3 regions of the Gottfriedia sp. NPDC056225 genome follow, and region 3 is predicted to be linked to each of the others. Evidence: riboswitches for the same ligand, from Rfam matches in the RefSeq annotation. Region 3 holds a riboswitch; each other region holds the start of a gene.
The links. A riboswitch is a leader RNA that binds a small molecule or an ion and turns the genes downstream of it on or off. The one in region 3 is predicted to bind lysine.
Positions count from the first base shown of each region.

Region 1: it holds a riboswitch for lysine, as region 3 does, so the genes downstream of both, ACFCYN_RS15140 (aspartate kinase) here and ACFCYN_RS12620 (amino acid permease) in region 3, are expected to answer to the same signal.
Region 2: it holds a riboswitch for lysine, as region 3 does, so the genes downstream of both, lysA (diaminopimelate decarboxylase) here and ACFCYN_RS12620 (amino acid permease) in region 3, are expected to answer to the same signal.

Region 1 covers NZ_JBHJTJ010000022.1:65,768-74,362, forward strand. Annotated here, with positions in the region: gene ACFCYN_RS15110 (collagen-like protein) at 159-1,112, opposite strand; gene sdhB (succinate dehydrogenase iron-sulfur subunit) at 1,397-2,158, opposite strand; gene sdhA (succinate dehydrogenase flavoprotein subunit) at 2,166-3,932, opposite strand; gene ACFCYN_RS15125 (succinate dehydrogenase cytochrome b558 subunit) at 3,947-4,582, opposite strand; gene ACFCYN_RS15130 (YslB family protein) at 4,904-5,356, shown strand; gene ACFCYN_RS15135 (hypothetical protein) at 5,462-5,671, opposite strand; gene ACFCYN_RS15140 (aspartate kinase) at 5,889-7,130, opposite strand; lysine riboswitch at 7,236-7,418, opposite strand; gene uvrC (excinuclease ABC subunit UvrC) at 7,498-8,595, opposite strand, start outside.
Region 2 covers NZ_JBHJTJ010000045.1:1,776-10,370, forward strand. Annotated here, with positions in the region: gene ACFCYN_RS20700 (TVP38/TMEM64 family protein) at 28-672, opposite strand; gene ACFCYN_RS20705 (DoxX family protein) at 848-1,234, shown strand; gene ACFCYN_RS20710 (hypothetical protein) at 1,432-1,554, shown strand; gene ACFCYN_RS20715 (DinB family protein) at 1,626-2,093, shown strand; gene ACFCYN_RS20720 (VC0807 family protein) at 2,225-2,881, shown strand; gene ACFCYN_RS20725 (cation diffusion facilitator family transporter) at 2,962-3,867, opposite strand; lysine riboswitch at 4,175-4,348, shown strand; gene lysA (diaminopimelate decarboxylase) at 4,484-5,806, shown strand; gene ACFCYN_RS20735 (coiled-coil domain-containing protein) at 5,999-7,213, shown strand; gene mscL (large conductance mechanosensitive channel protein MscL) at 7,293-7,694, opposite strand; gene msrA (peptide-methionine (S)-S-oxide reductase MsrA) at 7,847-8,595, shown strand, end outside.
Region 3 covers NZ_JBHJTJ010000016.1:61,420-70,014, forward strand. Annotated here, with positions in the region: gene ACFCYN_RS12590 (class I SAM-dependent methyltransferase) at 1-406, shown strand, start outside; gene ACFCYN_RS12595 (RrF2 family transcriptional regulator) at 524-952, shown strand; gene ACFCYN_RS12600 (nitroreductase family protein) at 1,074-1,781, shown strand; gene ACFCYN_RS12605 (YdeI/OmpD-associated family protein) at 2,056-2,649, shown strand; gene ACFCYN_RS12610 (hypothetical protein) at 2,731-2,928, shown strand; gene pdxK (pyridoxine/pyridoxal/pyridoxamine kinase) at 2,995-3,810, opposite strand; lysine riboswitch at 4,078-4,255, shown strand; gene ACFCYN_RS12620 (amino acid permease) at 4,453-5,925, shown strand; gene ACFCYN_RS12625 (MBL fold metallo-hydrolase) at 6,562-7,254, shown strand; gene ACFCYN_RS12630 (TetR/AcrR family transcriptional regulator) at 7,271-7,831, shown strand; gene ACFCYN_RS12635 (hypothetical protein) at 7,936-8,235, opposite strand; gene ACFCYN_RS12640 (zinc-dependent alcohol dehydrogenase family protein) at 8,436-8,595, shown strand, end outside.

The sequences.
Region 1 (8,595 bases), on a different contig from region 3:
AATTGAATTCATTGTTAATTAAGAAATTCATCTAGGTATCACTTTCGTTTTTATTGATTTATAGTATTGTGGTGGATGGAACAGTTTCCTTACCAGATTCAAAAAAGTCGATTCCTACAACACGAAATCGACTGGACATCTTATATCTAATGAATAATCTATCCGATTCTTAAAATCGTTATTGCTGCTGATATTGAATCATTGGATCCAATAGAGTCGGAAACAATTGGCATAGGGAAACCATCTGCTGCCTTTAATCTCAAAAATGCACCTGCGGGAATACTTATGATAACTGCCATTGTAGTACCATCATTTTGTGAATAAAGAGTTGATGGTGTAACTTCAGTACCATTTACTTCAAGTACAAAAGCTCCCGTTCCATTATAATTAGTAAATGCTTCTATTAAATAAAATCCAGCAGGCGTAATGTCAATTTTTGTTGCGTCTATTCCATCAATTACAATCCCACCGGAAGTTGTAATACTCTCCCATATAACATATGGTGATAGCACAGTCAAAGTTTGGTCTGAATTTCGACGAACATACGCAAACGGGGAATTATTTGCTGTTCCAGTAGCACCCGTTGATCCTGTTGCCCCAGTCGATCCTGTTGCTCCTGTTGCTCCTGTTGCTCCTGTTGCTCCTGTTGCCCCCGTTGGTCCTGTTGCTCCTGTTGCTCCTGTTGCTCCTGTTGTTCCTGTTGCCCCTGTTGCTCCTGTTGGTCCTGTTGCTCCTGTTGCTCCTGTTGCCCCTGTTGCTCCTGTTGCTCCTGTTGGTCCTGTTGCTCCTGTTGCCCCTGTTGCTCCTGTTGCTCCTGTTGCTCCTGTTGCTCCTGTTGCTCCTGTTGCCCCTGTTGTTCCAGTTAACCCTGTTGCTCCTGTTGTTCCAGTTAACCCTGTTGCTCCTGTTGTTCCAGTTAACCCTGTTGCTCCTGTTGCTCCTGTTTTACCTCTTTTTCCTCTTTCGCCTTCTTTACCCCTAGGTCCTCTAGGGCCCGGACAACAACAGCACTTTTGGCAACTATGGCAATCTCGACAATGGCAATCACATTTAAAACCGCAATGTCTTGAGTCTTTGCAGTTACAATTTTTTTTGCTATCTTCTTTCCCCAAAAAATCACCCATTTCTATTAATAATTGGGCTTGTCCTTAAATGAATTATTTCTTTCTATTTATAGATACAATCTATTAATATGTAATTTTTAAACGTTTGATTGGTATGTTAGACTAATAATTTTCTGGGAATATTTTACATTTGACTACTAATACTTTAAGAGATTATCTTAATAGCTTATTCCACTAACCTGCCAGTTAGTACAATAAGAAAATCAACACACTACTTTAAAATAGCCAAAGCAAAAAAAAGCATGTTCATAAGAACATGCTTTTTTAGAGAATTAAATTTCATCGCTTCCAAAGAAGTCTTTGAAAGATTGAATTGTAGTTGCACGGTTTAACGCTGCAATTGAAGTTGTTAAAGGAATACCTTTTGGACAAGATTGTACGCAGTTTTGTGAGTTACCACAGTTTGAAAGTCCACCGTCTCCCATGATTGCGTGTAAACGTTCTTCCTTATTCATTTCTCCAGTTGGATGAGCGTTAAATAAACGAACTTGTGAAAGTGGTGCAGGTCCAATAAAGTTCGATTTACTATTAACGTTTGGACAAGCTTCTAAACATACACCACAAGTCATACATTTTGATAATTCATAAGCCCATTGACGTTTTCTTTCTGGCATTCTTGGTCCAGGACCTAAGTCATGCGTTCCATCAATTGGAATCCATGCTTTAACGCGTTTTAAAGAGTCGAACATACGACTACGATCGACTTGTAAGTCACGTACTACAGGGAATGTGCTCATTGGCTCTAGACGAATTGGTTGTTCCAATTTATCAATAAGTGCAGAACATGATTGTCTTGGTTTTCCATTGATAACCATTGAACATGCTCCACAAACTTCTTCAAGACAGTTCATATCCCAAGAAATTGCAGTCGTTTCTTTTCCATTAGCGTCAACAGGGTTTTTACGAATTTCCATTAATGCCGAGATTACGTTCATATTCGGACGATAAGGGACAGTAAATGTTTCTTCATATGGTGCAGTATTTGGTGAATCTTGACGTTTAACGATTACCGTAATTGTCTTTTCAGCAGTCATTGTTCCATTATGCATTTGCTTTGTCCTCCTTCTTCTTAGAATAATCACGTTTTCTTGGTTCAATTAATGAAGTATCTACATCTTCGTAATGGAAAAATGGTGAATTTGTCTTCTCATCAAATTTAGCCATTGTAGTTTTTAAGAAATCCTCATCATTACGGTCTGGGAATTCTGGTTTATAGTGAGCTCCACGGCTTTCATTACGGTTATAAGCACCTAAAGTGATAACACGTGATAAGTGAAGCATGTTTTCAAGTTGACGAGTAAATGAAGCACCTTGGTTACTCCATTTAGCTGTATCATTGATATTAATGTTTTGATAACGCTCATAAAGCTCTTGAATTTTCTCATCAGTTTTTAATAAGCGATCATTGAATCGAACTACAGTAACGTTATCTGTCATCCATTCTCCAAGTTCCTTATGAAGAAGGTATGCATTTTCTTTACCGTCCATTTTATAAATGCGATTCATTTTTTCTTTTTCTTCATTAGCATTTGCTTCATATACAGAAGAAGAAACATCATCTGAAGATTTCGCTAAACCATTTACGTATCTTACAGCATTTGGTCCAGCAACCATTCCTCCATAAATAGCAGAAAGTAATGAGTTAGCTCCTAAACGGTTTGCTCCGTGCATTGAGTAATCACACTCACCAGCTGCAAATAATCCAGGGATTGTAGTCATTTGGTCATAATCAACCCATAATCCACCCATAGAGTAGTGAACTGCTGGGAAAATTTTCATTGGAACTTTTTTCGGATCATCACCTGTGAATTTTTCATAAATCTCGATGATTCCACCAAGTTTTACATCAAGTTCATGTGGATCTTTATGTGAAAGATCTAAATACACCATGTTTTCGCCATTGATACCAAGTTTGTGGTCAACACATACAGAGAAAATTTCACGTGTAGCAATGTCCCTTGGTACAAGGTTACCGTATGCAGGATATTTCTCTTCTAAGAAATACCATGGTTTACCATCTTTATAAGTCCATACTCGTCCACCTTCACCACGAGCACTTTCACTCATTAAACGGTTTTTATCATCTCCAGGAATTGCAGTTGGATGGATTTGAATAAATTCACCATTTGAGTAAATCGCACCTTGGCGGTATACAGCTGCAGCAGCTGAACCAGTATTGATAATTGAGTTTGTAGTTTTACCAAAAATAATTCCAGGGCCACCAGATGCCATAATTACAGCATCCGCAGGGAAGCTTACGATTTCCATTGATGTTAAGTTTTGTCCGACGATACCACGACAAACGCCTTCATCATCAACAGCAACTCTTAAAAATTCCCAACCTTCATACTTTTGAACAAGACCTTCAGATTCGTAACGACGAACTTGCTCATCTAATGCGTATAATAATTGTTGCCCAGTCGTAGCACCAGCAAATGCTGTACGGTGATGTTGCGTTCCACCGAAACGACGGAAGTCTAATAGTCCTTCAGGCGTACGGTTGAACATTACACCCATACGGTCCATCATATGAATGATACCAGGTGCTGCTTCTGCCATCGCTTTTACTGGTGGTTGGTTTGCTAAGAAATCCCCACCATAAATTGTATCATCAAAATGCTCCCATGGAGAGTCACCTTCACCTTTTGTATTAACAGCCCCATTAATTCCACCTTGAGCACATACAGAATGTGAACGTTTTACAGGAACTAATGAGAATAAATCTACTTTTGTACCAGCTTCAGCGGCTTTAATTGTTGCCATAAGACCAGCTAGTCCGCCACCGACGATAATTATTTTCCCACTCATGACTATATCTCTCCTTACAAGTTCGCTAGTGTTGGATCAATGAATGCAAAGATAGCACGTAATCCAACGAATGTTAATAAAACGAAAACACCTAATGTTACATATGTTGAAATACGTTGTGATCTAGGTGTTACAGTGATTCCCCAAGATACGAAGAACGACCATAATCCATTAGCAAAGTGGAAAATTGTTGAAATTACACCTACTATATAGAAAACTAACATAAATTTTGAATTGAAAATATCAGCCATCATATTATAGTCAACTGTTGCTCCCATTTGAGCAGCAATACGTGTTTGCCACACGTGCCAAGTAATAAAAATTAGAGTAACTACGCCAGAAATACGTTGGAATAAATATAACCAGTTACGTAAATATCCATAATTTTTAACATTGCTAGTACCTGTGAATGCGATGTAAAGTCCATAAACCGCATGGTATAAAATTGGTAAGAAAATTACAAAAATTTCTAAAAAATAGCGGAATGGTAAATTCGCCATAAATTCTGCAGCTTTGTTGAATGATGATGCTCCATTTGTCGCAAAATGATTGACAACTAAGTGCTGTGTTAAAAAGATTCCAACTGGAATAACTCCTAGCAATGAATGAAGTTTTCTAAAGAAAAACTCCCTTCCATTCTTGTTGCTCATGTAAACCCCTGCCCCCTTTAGTTTGTACACATGAAAATTTAATTCTTCTATTACTCTTAAAAAATAATAAAAAGTAATACTGCATAAAAAGTCGAAATTTTTATGACATTTATCTACAAACCATTTTACTCCTGATAATATAGCAGGTCAAGAAAACGCGTACATTTTTCTTTACTGAAAAAACTTCTCATTTAGTTTGTTTATCTGTACTGTATAGAGCCTTCCAATTATTGCTATCAACGTTTCCAAATATTGTTTTTCTTATTGAATTTTGTATATAATAAAAACATGTTTTTTAGGAAGAGGAGTTGTTATCCGACTATGACGAACGACATTAATATTGAAGATATAAATATTCCGGGAAATATTTCTGGTTTTGGCTATGAACTTATACGCGATGATCTATTAAACGATTTACTAGGAAAAGATCAACATGATATTTTATATTGGGCGGGTAAAATGATTGCCAGAAAATATCCCTTAGCGACATTTGAAGAAATTATCGAGTTCTTTGAAAGAGCAGGATGGGGTACTCTTACTGTTGAAGAAGAAAAGAAGCAAGAAGTTCATTTAACATTATCGTCTGAGTTAATTACATACAGAAATGAGCATAAAAAGAACGTTTCTTACCAATTAGAAGCAGGATTCCTAGCGATGCAAATTGAACAGCAAATAGACGTCATTGCTGAAACATATGAAGAACAAAGTAAAAGAGGCCACAAAGTAAAATTCCAAGTAAAATGGGATTTAAAAGATCCAATTACAAAAAAATAAAAATAACCACAAGGCATTTTTCCTTGTGGTTATTTTTATTACAAAAAAACACAAAATCCCCCTCATCTGCCCTTACAAACCTTTTCACTCATTATTACACTACCTTTATTCTGAATTCCCTATTCCCTGGCCTTCCTCACTTTTCCTGCACATAATCTCTTCCTCGATACTTACTTCGTTTTTACGTTTAACTCCTTTAATAATAGAATTAGTGAAAAATAAACAAATAAAAACAAAAAACAAAATGGTGAGTATTAATAGCACAAGCTGTAGCACAATTTCTCCATATCCGTATAAAATTAAACTATGCATCATTATTAATACCTCCTACTATTCAATTCTAACATTCGACACCCTTTCTTAATTTACAGAATATTTACTTAATTTATTCGATTAAGTCACAAAAAAACCCTTTTATGCGTCCTCTCAATACTCTATGGCTTTAAATGATTATAGTGATTATTTTGTTAAATTCACTATTTAGCCGTTTTATAGAAAGATTGGTTTGCCTAAAAGGGTTTTTATTTACTATTTAATTTTCTACTGCTACTTCTTCATTGATACGATTTAATTCATATCCTTCATGAAGCGCATGTACTGCTTCTTGTAATTTTGATTTAGGAATAACAGTTGACACTTTAATCTCAGATGTACTAACCATTTTTACGGGAATATCACTGTCAGCTAAAAATTTAAACATTTTCGCAGCTACACCTGGATTTGAAACCATTCCACTACCAACAATTGAAACTTTAGCAAGTTCGCTTTCAAAATCAAATGAACGATAACCTAAAAATTCTTTCTTTGACTCTAGGACTGTAATTGCTTCCAACATATTTTCTGATTTAATTGAAAATGAAAGATTTACTAAATTATCAGATGTTACACTTTGAATAATAATATCAACATCAATACCTTCAGTTGCTAATAAAGTAAAGATTTTAGGTAATAAATCTACATGATTATTTAAACCGTTTAAAGTCATTCTTGTTACATTAGACTCGAATGCGATTCCTCTTACGACTGATTGTTGTTCCATTTCTTGTTCCTCCCCAATAAATGTACCGATTTCATCATGTTGACTTGATCGTACTTGAATGACTAAATTATAATTTTTTGCGAATTCAACTGCTCTTGGATGTAAAACAGCTGCTCCTAAAGCTGCAAGCTCTAACATTTCATCATACGAGACATGGCTTAATTTCGACGCATTTGGCTCAACTCTAGGATCCGTCGTATAAACTCCTAATACATCAGTATAGATATCACAACGTTCTGCGTTTAAAGCTGCAGCTAAAGCTACTGCAGTAGTATCTGAACCACCGCGGCCAAGCGTTGTAATTTCATTATTTTCACTTAAGCCTTGGAAACCAGCTACGATTACGATATAACCTTCATCAAGCAATTGTTGAATTTTTTCAGTATGAATAGTTTCTATTCGAGCATTACCATGAACAGATTCAGTCTGAATACCTGCTTGCCAACCTGTTAGTGAAATGGCTTTAAACCCTTTAGCTTGGATTGCCATTGCAAGTAATGAAATAGTAACTTGTTCACCTGTTGTAAGTAGCATATCTAATTCGCGCTTATTGTTTTGTGGACTAATTTGTGTTGCTAGACTAACAAGTTCGTCAGTATGATGTCCCATAGCTGAAACAACTGTAACGACTTGATTTCCTTCTTTGTACGATTTGGTTACTGTTTCAGCAACATGCTGTATTCGTTCAATTGAGCCTACTGAAGTACCACCGAATTTCTGAACAATAATTCCCATTTTTCTCATCCTCACTTTTTAACTTAAAAAAGAATACAAAAAAGCGCGTGAAGCAATGTTCACGCGCCTAATTTACAATAAATAAAATAGACAAATCATCAACATCTCTTCAATAGCTCCCCGCATAATTATTAATTATTATGCGACAGTACTACATTTCTTAAATGCAGTCCCAACAAAATGAATTGTGGATTCATTTTATTTCGGCAAAACGTCCTTTCAACTGTCCATCACAACGCCACACGTCTATGACAGCATACTCTTAGGTTTTGCACCTCTATTACGAGAGAAAATCATTTAATTTTAACTAAAATATAAATTATTTTGAAAATAGTGTCAAGATAAAAATATTGGAAGAAACTAAATATCACTCATTATGGAAAAATTGATAGATTCCTTCTGCAACATTTTTTGGTATTTTCGCTGCTATTAACTCATCAATTGTTGCTTCTTTTATTTTTTTAACAGATCCAAAATATTTTAGTAAGGCTTTCTTTCTAGTACCACCGACACCTGGAATGCCATCTAATGCAGATTGAACCATCGATTTACTATGCAACTGACGGTAAAATTCAATCGCAAATCTGTGCACCTCGTCTTGAATTCTTTGGAGTAAAAAGAATTCTTGGCTTTGTCTTCCTAATTGTACAATTTGTGGTGGCTGTCCAATTAACAACTCTGAGGTTCGGTGTTTTTCGTCCTTAACAAGTCCTGCGGTTGGAATGAATAAACCTAATTCATTTTGAAGTACATCCTCTACTGCAGCTAAATGTCCTTTACCTCCATCGACGATAATTAAGTTGGGTAAAGGTAGATTTTCTTTTAATGCTCTAGAATATCTTCTCCTTACAACTTCACGCATTGAATCATAATCATCTGGTCCTACTACAGTTTTAATTTTATATTTTCGATAATCTTTTTTTGACGGTTTTCCATCTATAAATACTATCATTGCTGAAACAGGATTCGTACCTTGAATATTTGAATTATCGAATGCCTCGATTCGATAAGGAGTTTCAATATTTAATATTTCACCTAGTTTTTCAATTGCTTTAACTGTTCTTTCTTCGTCACGCTCGATTAATTTAAATTTTTCACCGAGACCAATTTTGGCATTTTTATTTGCTAATACAACTAATTCCTTTTTTTGTCCTCTTTTTGGTTGTAGAACAGGCACTTTCAGTAATTCTTTTAAAATTTCAGTATCAACTTTGTCTGGTACGAATAATTCTTTCGGCTTTATATTATGAGGTTTTTCATAAAATTGTCCTATAAATGATAGGAACTCTTCCTCTGGCTCATCGTAAATTGGAAAATAAGACACATCTCGTTCAATTAATTTTCCACTTCGAACAAAGAAAACTTGAACACACATCCATCCTTTGTCCACTGCATATCCAAACACATCTCGGTCGACCAAATCACTATTCATCATTTTCTGCTTTTCCATCGTTGCTTCAATTGA
Region 2 (8,595 bases), on a different contig from region 3:
TTTTATATATAAATTTGCTTTAATTGATTAGGCAGAAAAATGAGTATCCTTTTTCTGTCTCTTTTTAAAGGAAATATAAATGTAAAACAACAATAGGATTGTAGCAGTAATACAGATTGTAGTCCATGGCGAGCCTAACAAGAAGTTCCCATATAAAGTATAAAGAACTGCGATTGGAATATTACCGGCAAACACAATTGCGATATAAGACAAATATTTCATATTAGTAGAAGCTGCAATAAAGCATGCACCGTCTGTTGGAGCTAGAGGAGTTGCAACTGTTAAAAATAAGTATTTCTTTCGATTAGAAATAATTTCTTTAAATAGAGAAGGATATTTATTCTCCATGAACTGCTGAATCGTGTCACTTAAAATAGTTCTACTTAATAAGTAAATAATAGATTCAGTAATCGCCATACCAACTAATGATAAGAGTATGGTCTCATACGGATGAAAAAATAAACTGCCTACTACTATTAATACTGAGCTAGGAATAAATAGGAAAATTCTGGCGCAGAAAATAGCAACAAATAATAGCATCGGATTGATGGAGGAATTCGTAATAAAATGTTTTATATCGTCCAATGAGAGATGAAATAAATGATATCGAATGGCAAGTAGTAGCATTAAAATCCAAAAGCCGATAACGATGAGTGGAACGACTTTTTTCATGATTTATGCTCTCCTTTATAGTAGAAAATCTTCAGTTATATTATTCTATTCGCCAATTACTAGAAAACTGATTCATTTTTAAAAATTAATAATAAAGGGCATAAAAGTGTCAAAAATTGAATAAAAATTTAATAAGCAATAAATATCTCAATTTAAAGAGAAATGAGGTAGAGATATGCTTGATGATGGTCTATTAATTATTCGACTTGTTTTAGGAATTATTTTACTAGGTCATGGCGTTCAGAAAGTATTTGGCTGGTTTGGCGGTTACGGTATAAAAGGTACTGGACAGTGGCTAGAGTCAATTGGAATTAAACCTGGAGCATTCTTTGCTTTTATTACTGGAGTTGCAGAAATCGTAGGAGGATTCTTTGTAGCGGCTGGTGTATATACAGAAGTTGGAGCATGGTTAATTATTGTAGTTATGGCAGTAGCAGTATTGAAAGTACATTTAAAGAATGGATTTTGGAATAGTTCGAACGGTTTTGAATTTAATCTGCTAATTATAGCAGCAGCTGTTGGGTTACTACTGACAGGTCCAGGGTCACTAGTATTATTTTAGATTCGGAAACTTATGGGATGTCTCATTTATTGAGGCTCCTTTTTTTGTTTGTATATACGAACAAATTATGTGCTTTGTTTATAAAGCTGTTAAGTTTGTGCATAAACAAGTGATTTTCGTTCATAAAGTGCTAACTTTTGTGCATAAACAGGAGTCCTTTGTTCATAAAGAGGATTGATCAATATAAGAGGACTTGTGTGAGTAGAAAAAATTATCGAAATGGACGAACACTTTGTGAACACGGCTTAAATATTGTTAGAATGCGTCTTATTATCGCCAAAACAAGTTTTAATCGTGAAATGACCAGACCAAATATGTGACTAACAATTTTTAAATTCCCTCATTCGTGATACGATAAGTTTAATAATGATAACCATACGGAGGGATTAAGATGGCAGATTCTATTTTTGAACAGCTTAAGTTTACAAGATTTTATACTTTAAAAATTCTTAAATCAGTTTCAAATGATGTTGTTGGTGTAGTGCCAACTGGATTTAATAATAATATTCATTGGAATGCTGGTCATATATTAGGGGCATATGAGCAATTACTTTATGCAAATACTGGTGATACCGGCAAATTATCAAGAGAATTCATCGATTCTTTTAAGGGTGGAACTAAACCAAGTGACTGGCAGGAGACCCCTCCATCATATGAGGAAATTATTCGATTGTTAGAAGAGCAAACTGAGCAATTGATTTCTACATACGAAGGCCGTTTAGATGAAGTGATTGAAAAAGAGATAAAACTTGGTAATTTTGAAATTAAAACTATTCGAGATATGCTAAGCTTTAATATCTTTCATGAAGGTTTACATGCGGGCTTAGTAAATGGTTTAAAGAGAACACTTGGACAGTAAGTAAATTCGTTAATTTTGTTTCTATAAAAATCTAAGAGGTTGTGCTCTTAGATTTTTTTGTTATAATCATGTGTAACTATTATAAAAATGGTGGTCTGAAAATTAAGTCATTTTAAAACGAGGTTATTTAAATGAAAAAAGAAAGTAATTTAATTATTTATGATCTAATTTTGTATTTAGTATTTCCACTTGTTTTATATAAGGTTTTACAACATTATTTTAGCGATTATTGGGCAATGCTTTTACCGACAGTTCCAGGGATTTTATATACATTATTTCGTTTTTGGTATACAAAACAGTTTAATGTAACTGGTATTTTTATTATTTCAACTTTAACTGCTAGCACTGCTGTTGATTTAATGGCTTTAGGTTCTGCCAAAAACTTAATTCTGTATAATGTGTATTATCACTTTGCACTTGTTGGAGTATTTTTGGTTTTATTGGCTTTGAAAAAGCCATTACCATATTACTTTATGATTGATATTGCAGCAATTCAGGGACAAGATCGTGAAGAAAGTAAGGAATTGTTTAAAAATCCATCACTATTTAAGGTGTTTCAATATTTGTTTATAGCATGGATTATTAAAGATATAGCCTTTGCTTTTGGACAATGGTGGATGGTCGATACGTACGGATTAAAAGCATATTACTCACGCACGATTATCTTTACAGTTGGAGGATATGTTTTTGGCATCATTATGGCAATTGGTTATGCAATTGTAACAATGAGAGCTCAAAAACTAAAAGGGGATGACCCTGAGCAAACTTCTGATGAAATTATTATTTAATGATATGAAGAAAAACCACAAGGAATTTTCCTTGTGGTTTTATTCGTTTTATCCTTGCCCTTCAATTAATTTCGAATTCATTACAATTTCTGCATTTCTCCTGCATTTAAGATATCAAGTTTTTGTATTCTTTCATTTTCAGGCTCAACGTGAATTAATATTTTTGGATCGACTAGCACATTTTTTATTTCATCTTCAATTTTGTCACATAATATATGTGCTTCTTCAATGCTCATGTCTGATGGTAATACTAGGTGGAAGTCAATATGTTCCTCGGCACCAGAGCGTCTCGTGCGTAAGTCATGGTACTCAATAAACTGTGATTTAAATGTATTTAATACTTTTACGATTTGATCTAATTCATCAGAAGAAAGGCCAGTATCAAGCAATGGAGTAAACGATTTACGTCCAAGTTCAATCGATTCCTTCATTATATAAATGGCTATTCCAATACCAATTAATGCATCAAGAAATTCCCATCCAGTAAGACTAACCAATATTAAACTTACTGCAACCCCTAGAGATGAATAGACATCTGTTAATAAATGCAAAGCGTTAGATTGCATAGCTACAGAATGAGTTTCATTTCCTACTTTTTGAACAATTTTTCCGACTCTCCAATTGATTAATGCTCCAATTAACATGACGACTACACCGATCATAGGTAACTTAATAGGAGAAGGATGTAGAAGTTTTTCGACAGATTCAATGATAATCCAAATACCTGCTACAAATATTAAGATTGTTTCAACCGTACCCGAAATATTTTCAAATTTACCATGCCCATAAGGATGATCCTCATCAGGAGGCCTGTTTGAAATTTTTACAGAGAAAAATGCAATTACTGAAGCAACTAAATCCAATAATGAGTGGATTGCTTCCGAGATGATTGCTACGGAACCAGTAAAAATTCCTACTATTAATTTTAATAAAACGATGATTGTGTTACTGCATATTGAAAGTGCTGCTATTTTGCTTGAACGCAATCTATTCACCCCTGTCCAATTTTTTCTACTTAAGTTAAGAGTTTTGTAATAAGGCAACAAAAAAGAAAAACCACTAACAATTTGTTAGTGGTTTGTTTTTTTTATATTTAATTTGTTTTTATTGAAATGATTTTTCATTTTAATTCACCTTTTCACTCGCATAAAACATATTCTATAATACAGATACTATTTTGAAAAGAAAAAGCTGCGTGTGCAATTGAAATATAAATCGACAAGATTTTTCAAAAAATGGTTTGACATCTATTTTTAGACTGTGTTATACATAGACTAATATAAAAAATAACAGTCTATTCGTAGAGGTTGCATTGTGTATAAGTATCATTTTAGAGAACTGTGGGTTCGATGACAAAATGAGAAAGGATCCAATGCCGAAGAAATAAATTGCCACACATTTTATTTCTGGGACTACATTGAATAAATGTGGTACTGTCACATGTGTTTGTGAAGAGCTATTGAAGAGATGTGATTGGCTAAGTCCTTTTTTTAAAGCGATAGGCACATGAACATATCCTTCATGTGTCTTTTTTAATACACTAATACATTGAAGGAAGCTTCTTAGAATAATCTTACATTTGGATTTGAAGGGAGAATATGAATGTATTTACATGGTAATAGTCGAATTAATAATGGAGGACATCTAGAAATTGGAGGTTGTGATACTGTAGAATTAGCTAAAAATTACGGTACACCTCTATATATTTATGATGAAGCATTAATTGAATCAAAATGTAGGGAATTCCTTGAAGCTCTAAAAGATACAGGAATGAAATATCAAGTTGCATACGCGAGTAAAGCATTTCTATGTGTTGAACAAGCCCGTTTAATTGAAAGAGAAGGATTATGTTTAGACGTTGTATCTGGTGGAGAACTTTATACAGCGTTGCAAGCAGGCTATCCAGCGGAGAAAATTCATTTTCATGGAAACAACAAGACAATTGAAGAAATCGAAGAAGCATTAAATGCAAAAATCGGTTGTTTCGTTGTTGATAACTTCTTTGAATTAGAAGTACTACAAGCGTTAGCTGAGCAACGTGGTGAAGAGGTTTCAATTTTATTACGTGTTACCCCAGGTGTAGAAGCACACACACATGAATATGTTATGACAGGACAAGAGGATTCTAAATTTGGATTCGACATCATGTCTGGGCAAGCTAACGAAGCAGTTGAAGTTTCATTAAATTCAAGTAATCTTAAATTATTAGGAATACATTCACATATAGGATCACAAATTTTTGAGCCAGATGGATTTGTTCATGCAATCAATGTATTAATGAGCTTTTTAAATGGCCTTAAAAATGATTTAGGCTTTACAGCTGAAATATTAAATGTAGGTGGGGGCTTTGGAATTCGTTATACTTCCGAAGATGAGCCTTTAGCTGTTGCAAAACATATTGACACAATTACCACGATTATTAAACAACAATGTGAAGAGCTAGATTATAAACTACCAGAGCTATGGTTAGAGCCAGGACGTAGTATAGTTGGTGAAGCAGGAACAACGCTTTATACGATTGGCTCAACAAAAACATTACCTTCAATTCGTAAATATGTATCTGTTGACGGAGGGATGACTGATAATATCCGTCCAGCTCTTTACGGATCAAAATACGAAGCAATGCTTGCAAATCGAGCAAATGATGAAAATAAAGAAGTTGTCTCTATTGCAGGCAAATGTTGCGAAAGTGGCGACATGCTTATTTGGGATTGCAAATTACCAGTTGTAGAAAACAATGATCTATTAGCTATGTCATGTACTGGTGCTTATGGTTACTCTATGGCTAATAACTACAACCGTATCCGTCGCCCAGCAGTAGTTTTCGTAAAAGATGGTATGTCAAGAGAAGTAGTACGCCGTGAAACATATGAAGATTTAGTGAGAAATGACAGAGTTTATGTTGAAAACTCTTCTATTAGATAAATAACAGATTGATAAAACACTTTCATTATAAATGGAAGTGTTTTATTTCGTTTTCCTCAATAAATTGTGATAATTTATCGACATATAAAGACATATTTATCATTTATATTACAATATTGTAACAATTGCGACTCTCTTCGTGAATCTATGGTATAAATACTTAGGTAGATTAGCGAGAGGAGAGACGCTGTAATGTTAAGAAAAAAACTGGCAGTGCTAGCAATTGCAAGTACAATAGTATTATCATTAGCGCCAAATGCTTCAGTGTTAGCTGATAGCAAAGTAGAAACAAAGCAAGCTGAAGTAGATAAGTTCCAATCACAATTTAAAAAATTAAGCAGCGAAGTAAAGAAGATAGATGCTCAAATTAAAACAACTAAGAATAATATAGATGCAAAAAAAGCAGAAATCACTGAGACAGAGAAACTTATCAATGATAAAAAAGCTAGAATTACATATTTGCAAGATCGAATTGAAAAACGTAATGAGGTATTAGAACAACGTTTAGTTGCTATGCAAAAGCAACCAAAAGTAAATCTTGTGACCGACGTCTTATTTAACTCTGATGGAATTGTAGATTTCTTTAACAGAGTAAATTCAATTTCAACATTGTTTAATGCTGACGAAAACATCATTAAAGAACAACAATCAGAACAAGACGAAGTTAAAAAAGAAAAACAACTTGTTGATGAGAAAAAAGCAACGCTTGTAGCAGCAAAAGAAGATTTAGTTGCACAACAAAGCGATCTTTCTAAAGCGCAAGCTGAAAAACAAAAATCATTAGATACTGCAGAAGCTAACTTGAAGTTGGCTGTTAAAGAACTAGAAAATGCAAAAGAAGATGAAAGAGTTCAACGTCTTGAGCAACAATCTCTAGAACTAGCGGCATTATCAAGTGATGATGAGGATGATAGTGACAATAGTCAAGCGACTAACACTAGTTCAAACTCTTCTAGCTCAGACTCAAAATCAGACTCAAGCTCACATTCAAAATCTGATTCTAATTCTGGATCAAATGCTGGACCATCAGATGATGGTGGATCAGTTGCAACAGGCAATGGAATTGTAGATTTTGCTCTTCAATATCAAGGTGTTCCTTATGTATTTGGTGGAACTTCTCCAAGTGGATTCGATTGCAGTGGATTCATCTGGTACGTATATTCACATAATGGATATGGCATCTCTCGTGGTAATGTAAAAACATATTGGAGTAGAGCGACAAAAGTAAGCTCTCCACAACCTGGTGACCTAGTATTCTTACAAAATACTTATATTAATGGTCCTTCACATATGGGTATTTACATTGGTGGAAATAAAATGGTTCATGCTGGAAGCAGCGGAATCAGCATTATCAGCTTAAGTAATAGCTGGGTTCGCTCTCACTTCTTAGGCTACGGAAAATTCTAATAGTTTATTAACCTCGTATTATATTTAGTATGGTACGAGGTTTTTTATTTTCTCTTAAAATATAAAAAAGATATAAGCTTTAGCTTATATCTTTTTGGTTTTTAACTTGTACTTTTAATAAATCACGTATTTCAATAAGTAAGGCTTCTTCTTTAGTAGGAACGACAGGTTTAGCTTCCTCTATTTCTTTCTTTCTAAATGATAGTCTATTAATTAATCGAACGAAGAAAAATACCGAAATCGAAATGATTAGGAAATCAACGACAGTTTGGATAAAGGAACCGTATTTAATTTGAGTTTTACCATACGTATACATAAGTGTTGAAAAATCAATTCCACCTGAGGCTAATCCAATTATTGGCATCATAATATCTCCAACCAAAGATGACACAATTTTACCAAAAGCTCCACCAATAATTACCCCAACCGCTAAATCAAGTACATTCCCTTTTAGAGCAAACTTCTTAAATTCTTCAAACATATTACTTTCCTCCTGTGTAATTATCGTATAAGTTTACATACAATTATTGATTCTTTCAAGTTAGGAATTAGCCTTTTTAAGCAAAAATATTTATATCGACTTATATATATGGTAAATACTAATTAATGACAATTATTAGGAGGAGTTAAGGTATGGGGACAGAATTGGCTACATTTGCTGGTGGATGTTTTTGGTGTATGGTTAAACCGTTTGACCAACAGGACGGAATTATAAAGGTTGTATCAGGATATACAGGTGGGGAAAAAGAAAATCCAACATATGAAGAAGTATGCACTCATTTAACAGGTCATTACGAAGCAGTTCAAATTACATTTGATCCTGATGTATATCCGTATGAAAAACTATTAGACTTATTTTGGCAACAAATTGATCCGACTGATGTAGGTGGGCAATTCGGTGATCGAGGTAGTTCATATAAAACGGCAATCTTTTATCATAATGAAACTCAAAAAGAACAAGCGATTGCTTCAAAAGAAAAACTTGAAAAAAGCGGTGTTTTCAAAAATTCAATTGTGACAGAAATATTACCTGCAAAACCATTTTATGAAGCAGAAGAATACCATCAGCATTATTATAAGAAGCATCCGATTCGTTACCAACTATACTTTAAAGGGTCTGGCCGCCAAAAGTTTTTAAAGGAGCAATGGAAAACTGGTCAAGAAGAGTTAAAGCAAAAGCTCACACCAATTCAGTATGCTGTTACACAAGAAGATGCAACTGAACCTCCGTTTAGAAACGAGTTCTGGAATCATAAAGAGAAGGGGATCTATGTTGATATCGTATCTGGAATTCCTTTGTTTAGTTCTTTAGACAAATTTGATTCTGGTTGTGGATGGCCAAGTTTTACAAGACCTATATTAAAAGGTGAAGTTGAAGAGAA
Region 3 (8,595 bases):
GAAAAATGGAATGAGTTCTCATATTTTTCATGGTTCAGTTACCGATATGCCTTTTGATAACAGACAGTATGATGGGATTTTTTGCTACGCACTTATTCATTTATTGAATAAACATGATCGAGAAAAGTTTATTAGTGATTGTTATAACCAATTAAGTCCAAATGGATATATGATTTTCACTACTATTTCAAAAGATGCTCCAATGTTTGGTAAGGGCAAACAACTAGGTGAAAACTATTTCGAAATAACGGAAGGGATGAAATTATTTTTTTATGATTCCGAATCGATTAAACAAGAGTTTGGAAAATATGGATTGATCGAAGCATTAGAAATTGTTGAACCACATAAGAATATGGAAAATAAACCTCCATTTAAATTTACGATGATAAAATGTCAAAAAAGATAAAATATAGCGAACTAAGGGGAGTCCATAGGCTTCCTCATTTTTGCTTAGAAGTGCAATATTAACAGGTGGTTGTCTTTTTCGTAAAATAGTTTAGACTATTAATTGAGGTGAAAGCTCTTGAAAGATAAGGTTTCTAGTACGAAATGGTTTGGACTAGCACTGCAATCTCTACTCATTTTAGCAGAGCAAGATGGAATATGCCCAAGTGCAGTTTTAGCTCAGAAACTTGAAGCCCAGTCAACCTTCTTACGAAAAATTCTTGCCAATTTAGTTAAAGCGGGGATCATTTCAGCTAAAGAAGGTCGAGATGGTGGATATTACTTAGCGAAAGATGTTAATGAAATTACTTTAAAAGATGTTTATGATGCGATGAGATCTGATCCATATTCCAAAGGTTTCTTGGATGTTAATAGTAAGGAATGTTTTGCTCCTTCTACAAAATCGGCTTTATACGAGTTAAAAGACGAGATGGAGAGCTGGCTAGTTGAAGGCCTTGCGAAGAAAACAATTTCTGACTTATTACCTAATGAAAAAGAGAATGGGTAAAATAAAATCGAAACAATATAGTTTCGATTTTATTTTTTTTTAGAAACTGTAGTTGACTTTTATACAGTTAAAGTCATATACTGTACTTGTAAATAATACAGTTAATCAAGGAGAGATCAATATGTCTAGTACGAAAACAGAAAGAGAAGAATATTTAAATAAAGTAAACGAAATTGATTTTGGAACTGATGCACCTAAAGAAATTGAAAGCACAGATTTCTTTACTGTCGCAAAAGAAAGAAGATCAGTTCGTCATTATGATCCAAGTTTTCAACTGTCTGATGATGAAATTAAAGAATTACTTGAAATTGCAATCCAAGCTCCATCATCATCAAACTTACAACCATGGAGATTTCTTGTCATTAAAGATCAAGAAACAAAACAAAAATTATTACCAATCGCAAATAACCAACAACAAGTTGTTGATGCATCTGCAGTAATCGCTGTATTAGGTGATATTGAGGCATTCAAAAATGCTGATCGCATTTATGATGAATTAGTCGCAAAAGAAATGATGACTCAAGAAGTTAAAGACTTCTATGTAGGCTCAATTGTGAAAAACTATGGAAGTTTACCAGAAGAAGTAGCTACAAAAGTTGCTATGATTGACGGTGGATTAGTATCAATGCAATTTATGCTTGCTGCAAAAGCAAAAGGCTTAGACACGGTACCAATGGGTGGATATGACCAAGCGAAGTTTATCGAAGCATTCAATGTACCAGCAAACTTCAAACCAGTAATGTTAATTTCAGTAGGTAAAGGAATTAAAGCAGGCTTCGAAAAAGTTCGTCTAACTTTAGATGAAGTTGTTACTTGGGATAAATATTAAGAAATCAGGGTTAAAAGAAGGGCAGGGAATAGGGAGAACCTAGTACCTGTTCTTTTTTATTGTTATTTCTAAATTTCTTTCCCTTAGCACATCATCTCCTCACACGGAACTACTAGTATTATAAGAATATGTATTGTAAAATTTAATCGAAGAAGTTTGTGAATCTATTGGGAATTTTGTTTCGGTACATAATGGCTATACTACTATAAAACGAACATATTAAATCCTTAAGATCGGTTATTATCTGTTTAAGTAATTTTGTGAGGTGTTATTGATGGAGAATGGGAATATGCATCCTAAAGTTGAAGCATTTTTAATTAGAGCCAAAAAGTGGCAAGAAGAATTTTATAAATTGAGAGAAATCGTGCTTGAGTGTGAATTGACCGAAGATTTTAAATGGATGCATCCTTGTTACACTCTTGATAATAAAAATGTAGTTTTAATACATGGTTTTAAAGAATATTGTGCACTTTTGTTTCACAAAGGTGCGTTGTTAAAAGATCCAAAAGGTATTCTAATACAACAGACGGAAAATGTACAATCAGCACGTCAGATTCGGTTTACGAATATTCAAGAAATAATTGAAATGGAAAGTGTCTTAATCGATTATATTAAAGAAGCAATCGAAGTGGAAAAAGCAGGTTTGCAGGTTGAATTAAAAAAGACTGCAGATTATGAAGTTCCTGAAGAACTACAACTTAAATTAGATGAAAACCCTGCCTTTAAAACTGCTTTTGAAGCATTGACTCCAGGGCGTCAAAGAGCTTATATTTATTATTTTTCTCAACCAAAACAATCGAAAACTAGAGCGTCACGTGTAGAAAAGTATATTGATCATATTCTTGACGGAAAAGGTTTAAATGATTAGTATAAAATTAGTAAAAAAAATATATACATGCTAAATAAAGAGTGATTATCACTAGTAATATAAAAAGAAGGAGGGAATCGTATGGGACAAAATAAACATGCAATTCATCTTCACAATATGCATCGTAACCATAATCAACGAGTAGCTAAGTTTCATAAGCAACACGCTATTCAGATTGCAAATGGAGAAAATGGAAATGGTTTATTAGCTAGATGGGAAAGATTCGTTTTTTTCAAAGCAAGAGATTTATTTAAACTAATTAAAAACGTGATCAAGTGAACTTTAAAAAAAATGTAAAAACCACAAGGAATTAATTCCTTGTGGTTTTTATTTTATCTTGATTTATTAAGCTTCACCATGTAAACGATAAGCCATATGATTTGTTGGGCCTACGTATTGATTAATTGGGAATGAGTGACGAATTGCTTCAGTAATGAATTTTTTTGCAGTGTTAATTGCTTCTCTTGGTTCTGCACCTTTAGCAAGCTCTGCACAAATTGCTGCAGAGTATGTACAACCTGCTCCATGTGTGTATGTAGTTTCAATTCTGTCAGATTCTAAATGTTCGATTTTTTCACCATCAAATAATACGTCTATTGCATTTTCATGCTGAATTTTGCTTCCGCCTTTTACTAAAACATATTTTGCACCTAACTCATGGATCTTGCGTGCTGCTTCCTCCATTTGTTCAACTGTACAAATTGGTGCCATTTTAGCTAATTGTGCTGCCTCGAATAAGTTTGGCGTTACAACTGTTGAAAGGGGAACTAAAATTTCTCTTAATGCATCATTTGTTTCTGGATGAAGAGCTTCGTCATTTCCTTTACAAATCATAACTGGGTCTACAACTACGCGATCAATATTATGTTTTTTAATCGTTTTTGCAGCTAACTCAATGATCTCAACTGATCCTAGCATTCCTGTTTTCATCGCTTGAATTCCAACACCAACTACGATTGTTTCTAATTGTGCTGCAATTGTATCTATATCTATTGGGAATACTTGATGATGCCAATGATTATGAGGATCCATCGCTACTAAAGTTGTAATTGCACTCATTCCATAAACATTACGTTCCTGAAATGTTTTAATATCAGCTTGTAACCCTGCTCCACCACTACTATCTGATCCCGCAAGTGTAAGTGCTTTATAAATTGTCATGTGAAAAATTCCTCCTTTGAAGTACATAGAAATATTATACATAAAGGAAGTCGAATGGTACAAGGTAAGCGCATTAGTCGTTAGACAATATTAGTAAAAAAATTGAAGTCTTACAATAAATTTGAGTTTTTTACTAATCTTTCATGGTCTTTAGAACCAGAATTCTCTTCATGTTACCCTCAAAATTTGTCGAAAAATCTATTGACAAACTAGATTAGTAGATTGTATATTGAACTTATAAAATTAAATTTAATATGATCTTTATCTCGTATGGATAGAGGCGCGGTTTTGATTAGTCATTACTTTGAGGTTTATGGGACCTATGATAAGTAATAAAAGGCGAAACTGCCGAAATAATAAATTTACCATTTAAATTTATTATTGGGCCTATTGCTAAATAAGCGTAGGACTGTCACAAGATTTCTTGTGGAGGGCTATTGAAGAGATGTTGATGCTGTTTGACACATATATTTGAGTCTAGAACACGTGAACATTGATTCACGTGTTTTTTGTTTTTTTTACTGGATTTTCCAATCTTTACATATTGTTGAAAATCATGAGTAAAATACACATCATACAACACTTTATACCGTCCCATATTCTCGCGTAAAGATAAGATTGCAAGAATCAAGAGGAGGCAACATGATGGGACTAACAAACCCGAAAAATGATCGTACAGAAACGAATACTAACCAAACTTCTTTAAAAAGAGGTCTAAAAGCAAGACATTTAACTATGATTTCAATTGGTGGATCGATAGGGACAGGTTTATTTTTAGCTAGTGGATCTTCAATAAGTGAAGCTGGTCCTGGTGGTGCTATTTTAGCTTACGGATTAATTGGTATAATGGTTTATTTCTTAATGACTAGTTTAGGTGAGATGGCGACTTATTTACCAGTTTCTGGTTCATTTAGTACTTACGGATCTCGCTATGTAGACCCAGCATTTGGTTTTGCAATGGGTTGGAATTATTGGTATAACTGGGCGATTACATTAGCTTTTGAATTATTAGCTTCAGCAATGCTTATGAAATATTGGTTCCCACATACTCCAGCAGTATTATGGAGCGGAATCTTTTTAGTTATTATTTTAGGTTTAAATTTACTTTCAGTTAAAGGTTATGGTGAATCAGAATTTTGGTTCTCATTAATTAAAGTAGTTACTGTTGTTGTCTTTTTAATTGTTGGTATTGCAATGATTTTTGGTATTTTAAAAGGGCATGATGCAGGTTTTAAAAACTTTACTGTTGGTGATGCTCCATTCCATAATGGATTTTTGGGTGTATTATCAATCTTTATCGTTGCAGGATTTTCATTCCAAGGAACTGAATTAATTGGTGTTGCAGCAGGTGAGACAGAACATCCAGAAAAAAATGTTCCAAAAGCTATTCGTCAAATTTTCTGGCGTATCCTTTTATTTTACGTGTTAGCGATTGTAGTAATTGGCTTGTTAATTCCTTATACAGATCCTGACTTAGTGCGAGGCAGTGTTGCTGTTAGTCCATTTACTTTAGTATTTGAAAAATTAGGTGTTGCATTTGCAGCGTCTGTTATGAATACAGTTATTTTAACATCAGTTTTATCTGCAGGTAATAGCGGAACATATGCGTCAACACGTATGTTATATACTTTAGCATTAGAAGGAAAAGCACCTAAATTCTTAACAAAAGTAAATAAAAATGGTGTTCCTACAAATGCTTTATACGTAACACTTGCAGTTGGTTCTTTAGCTCTTTTATCTTCATTTTTCGGTGAAGGTCAAGTTTACAATTGGTTATTAAATTTATCAGGTTTATCAGGTTTTATAGCTTGGTTAGGTATTGCGATTTCTCACTACCGATTCCGTAAAGGGTATGTTGCTCAAGGGAAAGATTTGAAAGAACTTCCTTACCGTGCAAAATGGTTCCCTCTAGGTCCAATCTTAGCATTCTTAGCTTGTTTATTTATTGTTTTAGCTCAAAACTATCAAGCATTTACTGGTCATGCAATTAACTGGCAGGGTGTACTTGTTTCATACATTGGAATTCCTGTATTTTTAATTGTTTGGTTAGGTTATAAAGTTAAACATAGAACAAAAGTTGTACCTTATAAAGAAATGGATTTAAGTAGAAAATAAATTACTATTTGATCTAACCCTTTCATCTATGATGAAAGGGTTTTTTAGAAAGATAAGAAAGTATAAATTTTGAGGTGTACCACGGTTCTAAAAACTGTGGTATTTTTGTGGCTGTACTCTAAGCAAAAAAGGACCAGACTATTTTTTGCCCGTTTTTTTATGGAGTTATTGATATACGTACAAAACTGTGACATTGTGGGAGAATCAACCAATTAACGCAGAAACCATTGGCATTATGGATGAAATCAATTGATATACTCTAAAGCTAGATATTTTATGCACGAAATCCTTCCAATTAGCACGGAATTCATTGATTTATGCACAAACCCAAGGATTGCAAAGTCTGCCAACCATCTTATCAACAAAAAATCCTATATATCAACAAAAATCAGTACTATATCAACAAAAACAAATGCTTTATCAACGAAGTTCACAGCTTTATCAATAAAGTACACAAAGTGTTCGCCATTACCAAATAACAACTAGATCCAATAGTTTTCAGCTTACAAAAAATGGAAGTATATTTAGTCATTTTAACGATTTTTATGTAAAATTTGGAATTTTTGTTCACAAAAACTAATACCATTAGTATTATAAAACTAAAGGTATTAGTTTTTATTATTAGGAGGGTATAATATGAAGATTACGAAAAATAATCATCTTTATGAGTTGAGCTTTTTACCCAATTTCTTTCCTGTAAATTGTTTTTTAGTTGAAGAAGAAAACGAGCTTACGTTAATTGACACAGCGCTGTCTTTTAGTGCGACTAAAATTTTAGAAACAGCAAATCAAATAGGCAAAAAAATTACGAATATCGTTTTAACACATGCTCACGGTGATCATGTCGGTTCGCTTGATCAATTAAAAGCATTACTTCCAGATGCGGTCGTGTCTATTTCAAAACGAGATGCAAAATTATTAAAAGGGGATACTAGTCTAGAAGCAAGTGAACCCAATATTCCTATAAAAGGCGATGTTCCTAAAAATATAAAAACGATTCCTGATCGTTTACTTCAAGAAGGTGATACGATAGGCTCTTTAATAGCGTTTGAAGTTCCTGGTCATACGCCAGGCTCGATGGCATTTTTGGATCAACGCACAAATGCAATTATTGCTGGTGATGCTTTTTCGTTAAGAGGAGGATTTGCGATTTCTGGTCAATTAAGAATTTTATTTCCTTTTCCAACTCTTGCAACTTGGAGTAAAGAGACTGCATTAAATAGTGCGAAGAAAATTAGTGATTTGAAACCTACATTATTAGCAGTTGGTCATGGTACGATGCTAAGTCATCCACAAGAAGCGATTGACCGTGCTCTTAAAAAGCAGTAGTGGGAGTGGGGAGGATATGTCACCAAGAATTGGATTGAATTTTAATGAATTACTGAGGGCTTCAATTAAAATTGTCGATACAGAAGGGTGGGAAGCTTTAACGATAAGTTATCTTGCAAAGAAGCTAACGATTCAACCACCATCGATCTATAATCATATTAAGAATTTAGATGAACTAAAAAATAGTGTTGCCCTATATGCTATTACACAGCTTTATGAACAACTTAAAGAGGCTGTTAATCATCAAAGGAGCGAGAAAGCAATTTTTGCTTTAGCCTTTGCTTATCTTAATTACGCTCGAACTCATCCAGGTTTATACAAAGCTACCTTATCTCCGTCTCAAACACCAAAAGATGAGTATCATCAAACAGCGAATAAAATTTTAAACCTAATTTACGAAATAATGAAACCATATAATTTAACCGATATTGAACTGATTCATGCAGTTAGGGGTTTAAGGAGCTTACTCCATGGCTTTGTCTCACTTGAAAAAAGCGAAGGATTTGGTATAAATATTCCAATCGATGAAAGTGTACTTTTTGTATTGAAAAATTATATAAGTAATTTGAAGCAGTGATTTGTATCCATAATTAAAAGGATAGGAAGGTTTAATACCCTCCTATCCTTTTTATCGAGAAAATACGTTTTATTTAAAAGTAAGTTTTATGTCTTTATTTAAAATCAAATATTTACGCCATCTTCAAAGTTTTTATTCCAGTTTTTATCTCCAAGATGTTCGAAATCTTCAGTAGTACGCTCTAATACGTCAATTAGTAGCTTTTTCATATTGTGAATATTGCTATAAAATAAAGTTTCTTCTTCTAAATCTGGTTTTGCATGATGAGCTGCTTTAATTGCTGTTTCGTCACGAAATCTTTTAACTTTTGTGTCTAACTCATCGAAGACATGTTTAACATACTTTACAATATTTCTATGGTTCAACGTATTTCTCTCATTTAATTCCTCTAATTTGTTTACCATAGTCATTTCCTCCATCAATAAGATTAAAAGATTTATATTGATTATACTGAAACAAATCGAAAAAACAATGATAATTATAAAAATTTAACCATTATAATCAAAACTTTAGGATTCAGTGAATTGCAAAATTGTATTTTTTTAGAGCTGATTTATGCTACAATGACTTCAAAATATTTTCCATTACGAAAGAGGGAGTCAATATGAAAGCGATTGTAATTCATCAATATGGAGATAGTTCTGAATTTAAACATGTTGAAATTTCAATGCCAAAGCCAACTAGTAATCAAGTATTAGTAAAGGTTGCTGCAACTAGTATTAATCCGATCGATACAAAAATAAGAAAAGGCATTGTGCCGAATG